DNA from 3 places in the Pseudomonas sp. KU43P genome. Region 3 is predicted to be linked to each of the others. Evidence: riboswitches for the same ligand, from Rfam matches in the RefSeq annotation. Region 3 holds a riboswitch; each other region holds the start of a gene.
What was found. Region 3 has a riboswitch for cobalamin ahead of KU43P_RS26775 (ABC transporter substrate-binding protein). Riboswitches for the same ligand answer to the same signal wherever they lie in the genome.
Positions count from the first base shown of each region.

Region 1: linked by a shared signal. The riboswitch ahead of KU43P_RS16695 (FecCD family ABC transporter permease) and the one ahead of KU43P_RS26775 (ABC transporter substrate-binding protein) in region 3 are both predicted to bind cobalamin.
Region 2: linked by a shared signal. The riboswitch ahead of KU43P_RS13755 (CbtB domain-containing protein) and the one ahead of KU43P_RS26775 (ABC transporter substrate-binding protein) in region 3 are both predicted to bind cobalamin.

Region 1 covers NZ_AP019365.1:3,667,369-3,669,627, forward strand. The annotation lists gene KU43P_RS16690 (DUF1624 domain-containing protein) at 1-837, shown strand, start outside; cobalamin riboswitch at 866-1,065, shown strand; gene KU43P_RS16695 (FecCD family ABC transporter permease) at 1,175-2,197, shown strand; gene KU43P_RS16700 (ABC transporter ATP-binding protein) at 2,194-2,259, shown strand, end outside.
Region 2 covers NZ_AP019365.1:3,023,848-3,026,106, forward strand. The annotation lists gene cobW (cobalamin biosynthesis protein CobW) at 1-132, opposite strand, end outside; cobalamin riboswitch at 231-444, opposite strand; cobalamin riboswitch at 610-835, shown strand; gene KU43P_RS13755 (CbtB domain-containing protein) at 932-1,117, shown strand; gene KU43P_RS13760 (CbtA family protein) at 1,128-1,820, shown strand; gene KU43P_RS13765 (cobalamin biosynthesis protein) at 1,838-2,230, shown strand.
Region 3 covers NZ_AP019365.1:5,837,799-5,840,057, reverse strand. The annotation lists gene KU43P_RS26780 (pseudoazurin) at 1-142, opposite strand, end outside; gene KU43P_RS26775 (ABC transporter substrate-binding protein) at 268-1,278, opposite strand; cobalamin riboswitch at 1,398-1,594, opposite strand; gene nikE (nickel import ATP-binding protein NikE) at 1,670-2,259, opposite strand, start outside.

The sequences.
Region 1 (2,259 bases), 2.2 Mb from region 3:
GTGAACTTTGCCTGGACATTCCAACTCCCGCCCAGCGTGATCTACCTGCAAGTGATCTGGGCGATTGGCATCAGCATGATCGCGCTGTCGTTGCTGGTGTGGCTGCCACGCCCCGCGCTGGTGGCGCTGGGCGCCCTGATCGTCGCCGGCCACAACCTGCTCGATGGCGTGCACTTCGGCGTGGCGTCGGCGATGCATGTGCCGTGGGCGATCCTGCATGACCGTGGCTGGCTGGAGGCCTCCGAGCACCTGCGCCTGCGCACCTCGTACCCGGTGTTGCCGTGGATCGGCGTGATTGCCTTGGGCTACGGCCTCGGCCCCTGGTTCGCCCGTGGCAGCGCTGCGCAACAGCGCCAGCATCAACTGCTGCTGGCCGGCGTCATCGCCCTGCTCGGCTTCATGGTGCTGCGCATCCAGAACGGCTACGGCGAAGCCCCGTGGAGCGGCTACCCGACCCTGACGCAAACCCTGATGAGTTTCTTCAACATCACCAAATACCCGCCGTCGCTGCTGTTCCTGGCCCTGACCCTGGGCTGCGGCCTGCTGTTGCTGCGCGCCTTCGAACGCGCAGGGCAAGCGCGCTGGATCAACGCCCTGGCCGTGTTCGGCGCGGCGCCGATGTTCTTCTACCTGCTGCACCTGTACGTGCTGAAGCTGCTGTACCTGGCCAGCGTCGCGCTGCTGGGCCACAACCACGGCGACTACTTTGGCTTCGACAGCATCGCCGCAGTGTGGCTGACCGCCGCACTGCTGGCCGTGGCGCTGTACCTGCCGGTGCGCGGGTTCGCCCGGCTCAAGGCGCGCCGGCGCGACATCGCCTGGCTCAAGTACCTGTGATTTAGCGTTTCACCCGGCGGCCCGATGGTCTACCATGCCGCCCGCCGGTTTCCACCACGGAACTAACAGGGAATCCCAGGCCCGCCCAGGCGTGCCAAACGGAACTGCCCCCGCAACTGTAGGTGCCGAGCCCGCTCCATCGATGCCACTGGGTCAGCCGACCCGGGAAGGCCGGGGCCGGGCGACGACGCACCAGTCAGGAGACCTGCCGGCCCACATTCACCAACCGGCGGGGTGTCCGGGATTGGCCATTGGTGCTGCCCTGCTGTATGCCAGGGCTCGGCGATGCCTGTCCGTGGGTTCCTTGCGAGAACTGCCCGATAGGAGATCGCCCTGCATGCAGCCCCGTTTCGCCACACTGCTCACCGGGCTGGCCCTGGTCACCCTGCTGGCGGCCGTGCTGGCCGGTACGGCCATTGGCGAAACCGCGCTGTCGCCGCGGCTGGTCTGCCAGGTGCTGGCCAACCACCTGTGGCAAGCCGGCTACCCGATCGACCCGATCGACGCCGGCATCGTCTGGAACTATCGCTTGCCCCGCACCCTCGTCGCCGCTGCCTGCGGGGCCGGGCTTGCGACGTGCGGGGTGATACTCCAGGCCCTGCTGCGCAATCCACTGGCCGAGCCCTACCTGCTCGGCTTGTCGGCGGGCGCCTCGACCGGTGCGGTGCTGGTCGGCCTGCTCGGTGTGGGCAGTGCGGCCCTGAGCCTGTCCGCCGGCGCCTTCATCGGCGCCGTGGCGGCTTTCGCCCTGGTGCTGCTGTTGGCCCGTGCGGCCGGCCCGAACAGCCACAACGCCCAAGTGATTCTCGCGGGCATCGCCGGCTCGCAACTGTTCAACGCCATCACCGCGTTCCTCATCACCAAGTCCGCCACTGCCGAACAGGCGCGGGGCATTCTCTTCTGGCTGCTGGGCAACCTCAGCGGTGTGCGCTGGCCGTCGGTGTGGCTGGCACTGCCCGCGGCGCTGTTCGGCTTGCTGGTGTGCCTGTGGCAGCGCCGTGCACTGGATGCCTTCACCTTCGGCGCCGACTCGGCGGCGTCGCTGGGCGTTGCCGTGCGCCGCACGCAATTGCTGCTGGTGAGCTGCGCCGCGCTGGTGACGGCGGTGATGGTGTCCATCGTCGGTGCCATCGGCTTTGTCGGGCTGGTGATTCCCCATGCCTTGCGCCTGCTGCTCGGCCCCGGCCACAACCGCCTGTTGCCAGCCAGTGCGCTGGGAGGGGCATTGTTCCTGATGGCTGCTGATGTGCTGTCGCGCACGTTGATTGCAGGGCAGGTGATCCCGGTGGGCGTGGTCACCGCGCTGATCGGCGCACCGGTCTTTGCCCTGATCCTGGTCAGCCGCCGGGGGCAGCCATGACCGCCATGACCGCGCCGCAGCTTGCGCCCCTCGCCTGCCAGGGCCTGAACTTTCAGTTGGCG
Region 2 (2,259 bases), 2.8 Mb from region 3:
GCCGAACTCGTTGACGATGACCGCGATGCGCCGGCCCTGGGCATTGTCGAGCATGTGGCGGAGCAAGGTGGTCTTGCCCGAGCCGAGGAAGCCGGTGACGATGGTGACGGGGAGCTTGGCCAGTGTTTTCATGTCGCGTTGCCCTTGGCAAATGGCGCGGGCATGCGGGACGAAAGCCTCGGGCCAGGCCGGCCGGGCTCGTTCGCCACCGGATCACCCCGCCCGGTTGAAAGTCGAAAACGTGACGAGGCAGGTCTCCTGGCTCGCACCGTTCCGGCCCCGGTCAGTCAAGGGGGCCAGGTAGGATGACGCCTTCCCGCGCCTGGGCGCAGTGGCTGTGTCGATCCGTTGCCGGTGCTTACAGTTGCGGGGGCAGCCGCGGCTTGTACCGCGTTCCCGTCTTAGCTTCGGCGTGGCCGAAGAACCTCGAAGCGGCAAGGCTACGCGGGGGGTGGCGGGTGGTCAAGCGCTGGCCGCGCGGCGCATCGCGGATGAATCCACCCCTACAGGCCGACGCGATTTCCGCCCCACCCTAAATCCCAAACCCAATCTTCCCCCACCCTCAGCAATCAAATGCAATCAATTGACGGAAACCCTGCCCCGTGCTCTCCTCACGCCTTGCGTTCAGGTGCCCCCTCGGGGGTGAAACGGGAAACCGGTGCGTCGCAGGCCCTCCAACAGGGCCGGACAAGACCGGTGCTGCCCCCGCAACGGTAAGCGAGCGAAGCGTCTAGACCACTGTGCCACGCCATTGGGCATGGGAAGGTGACGCTTTACAAAGGAGCCCTGCTCCTCCTCGCAAGCCCGGAGACCGGCCTGGCGTCACATGAACACCCCGCGGTGGGCGGGCGCTGTCGCATTCCCTCGGGCGCTTGGTGTCCGGGGCTGCCGCGCTTGCCCGTTGAGTTTCCAAACAACAAAGGATCGCGTCATGCCCATTTCCAGCGCCAAGCACAGCATCGCCACCCCCGTCACCCTCAGCCAGCGTGTCGTCATCGCCGCTGCGGCCAGCCTGCTCGGCCTGTGCCTGGTCTACTTCGCCGGTTTCTCGCACATCGAGGCGGTACACAACGCCGCTCACGATACTCGCCACAGCGCCGCGTTCCCCTGCCACTGAGGCCCGCCCCATGATCAAGCGCATTGCCCGCACCGCCGGGTTCAGCGGCCTGCTCGCTGCCTTGCTGCTGACCCTGCTGCAAAGCTTCTGGGTCGCCCCGTTAATTCTCCAGGCCGAAACCTACGAGTCGGCAGCCCCCGCCGCCGAGCACCACAGCCATGACGGCGAAGCGGTAGCCGCCCACGAGCACAGTGCCGAGGCCTGGTCGCCGGAGGATGGCTGGCAGCGCATCCTCTCGACCACTGGCGGCAACCTGGTGGTAGCCGTCGGTTTCGCCCTGATCCTCGCCGCCCTGTACAGCCTGCGTGAGCCCAACCGGGTCAGCACCGGTGCGCTGTGGGGCTTGGCCGGCTTCGCGGTGTTCTGCCTGGCGCCCACCCTGGGCCTGCCGCCCGAACTGCCAGGCACCGCAGCCGCCGACCTGGGCCAACGCCAGAGCTGGTGGGTCGGCACTGCGGCCGCCACCGCGCTGGGGCTTGCACTGCTGGTGTTCTCCCGCCACTGGCTGCTCAAGGCCGCCGGCGCGGTACTGCTGGTGGTCCCGCATGTAATTGGCGCACCACAGCCTGAGGTTCACCAGAGCCTGGCACCCGAGGCGCTGGAGACTCAGTTCAAGATCGCCTCGTGGCTGACCAATGCCGCGTTCTGGCTAGCCCTGGGCCTGCTCAGCGCCTGGCTGTACCGCCGCGCCCAACAGGCCTGATGGCCATCGAACCGTCGCTGCCGGCACTGTATGCCGGCTTCGGCTGCCGCCGCGGCTGCCCGGTAGACACCCTCGACGCCCTGCTGCGCCAAAGCCTGGCTGCCCATGGCCTGACGCTGGACGCAGTACAGGGCATCGCCACGATCAGCCTCAAAGCCGATGAACCCGGGCTAGTGCAATTGGCCTTGCGCCACGGACTGCCCCTGGCGACGTTCGATGCCAGCCAGCTACAAGCATTCGAGCCTTGCCTGAGCCATCGCTCGGCGACCGCCTATGCCCACAGCGGCTGCTGGGGCGTCGCCGAAAGCACGGCACTGGCGCTGGCCAGCCGCACGCACGGCACAGCCAGGCTCAAAGTCACACGGCATGCTTCAGGCACCGCTACCGTCGCCCTGGCCTGCGGCGGATAATCGCTTCAATCATTCACTGCAAGGAATTT
Region 3 (2,259 bases):
GGGCGATACGCAGGTGATCAGGCTCGTAGACCATGGCGCCATCGGCCCCACGGTTGAGCATCTTGACTTCGTGGACTTCGGCGAATACCGCCGGTGCGGCAATAACGCTGGCGAGCAGCAGTGCAAGAGAACGCATGAACATGGAGATATTCCAGAAATCTGTGCAGCCACAACACCTCTGTGCGTGGCTCATCGTGTTCAGCCTGAAAGCCCGATCGAGGTTGTTGACTCGATCAGGCACGGGTAGATCAGGCTATCGGGGGGACTTTATTGAGGCGCTTTACCGGTCGCGAAAGCGGTAGAAAGCGTTTCAAGCCCACGGAACAGTCGGATGCCCGCCTGCATGGCGTCGGCATCGAGGATGATGATGCGCCCCTGTTTCACGGCTTCCATGTGCTTGGTCACAGGGTCGTTGCGCAGGAACTCCAGCTTCTTCTGGTAATCATCGGCAGGGAAACGACGTCGGTCCATGCGGGCGATGATGATCCAAGTCGGATTGGCCTTGGCCAGCGTTTCCCAGCCTACAGTCGGCCACTCCTCGTTGGACTCGACGACGTTGCGTACACCGAGGGTCTGTAGCATGAAGTCAGCTACACCCTGGCGGCCGGCGACGTAGGGGTCGATATCGAGGTCGGCGCTGGAGAACCAGAACAGCGCGGAAGTCTTCGACAAGTCCTTGCCAGCGAGTTGCTGCTTGGAACGATCCAGGCGACCTTTGAGGTCTGCATTCAGCGCAGCACCTTGGTCCTGTGCGTCAAAGATTTCAGCCAGCTGGCTCACGCTCTTGTAGATGGTGTCGATGCGGAACGGCTGGATGCGGGTGCCGTCGGCACCGACCAAGTTGTCCTTGCCTTCACAGTCCGATGGCAGCAGATAAGTCGGGATCTTCAACTCATTGAACTGTTCACGGGTACCCACCACGCCTTGGGGCCCTACCATCCACTCGAATTGCACAGTCACCAGCTGCGGGCGCTTGTTGACCACTGCCTCGAAACTTGGATCGTTGTCGGCGAGACGCTCGACCTTGTCGTTCTGTGCCTTGAACTCGGGCAGCACGTTGTTGAACCACAGCGAAGTGCCCGCAACCTTACTGCCCAGACCCAGGGCGTAGAGCATTTCGGTACCGGCCTGACCGATCGTGACGGCGCGCTCCGGAGTCTGTGCAAAGGTCTGCGGCACACCACAGTTGTCGATCGTCAGTGGGTAGTGAGTAGCGGCAGCCTGGGCGAGCCCGGACAGGCTCAATGCAGCGAACAGGACGGCGAAGCGGGGCAACATGGGCGATCTCCTATCGAACGGTGCGCAGGATAGACGCACGGACAGGCATCGCCTTGCCTCGTGCATGCACGAGACAGCACCCTATTCAGGGTAAGGATGTCCATCCCGGACACCCCGCCGGTTGGTTATTGTTTGCCGGCAGGTCTCCTGACTGGTGCGTCATGGCCTAACTCCAACCTTCCCGGATCGTGTCCAGTGGCGTGCAGGAGTAGGCTCGGCACCTACAGTTGCGGGGGCAGTTCCGTTTGGCTCACAAGGGGTGAGCCACGAATTCCCTATTAATTCCGAGGTGGAAACCGGCGGGCGGCATGGTAGACCATCAGACTAAGGTAGGGGAAGTTGCTAGCGTGCAAGGCCCTGGCCGCGTAGGTTGTCTCAGTCTTCGATCCCGCTAAGCGAGTGACCTGCTGACCTGAGCGTTGGTCTTGATCGGGCGCTCAGGCAGCACGGCGGCCTGCAGCTGTTGGCCTATGGGGTGGTCGAATGACAGGTCACCGTCCACTACACGGTCCTCGACGATGCGCCCTGCGTCGAGCACCACAACCCGCTGGCAGAAGTAACGCACCAGGCTGAGGTCATGGGTGATCAGCAGGAAGGCAGTGCCCTTGTCGCGACGCAGTGCGTCGAGGCGCTGGAGCAGCTGTAGTTGCAGTACTCGGTCCAGGTTCGACAGCGCTTCATCGAGTACCACCAGCTTTGGTGAGATCGCCAGCGCCCGGGCGATGTTGGCCCGTTGTAATTGGCCACCGCTGAGTTGCTGCGGCAGGCGTTCGGCATGCTCGGCGCGCAGTCCCATCTGCTCCAACAACTCAACGGCCCGCGTGCGGCGGGCCGCCTCATCCAGATCGCTCAGGTGACGCAACGGTTCGGCAATGCTCCAGCCGATGCTGCGCTGCGGGTTGAAGGCGCCGGGCGCGTCCTGGAACACCAGCTGCACATTGCGCTGGAAGGCCCGCGCCGGTTCGCCGCGCAGTTGGCTGA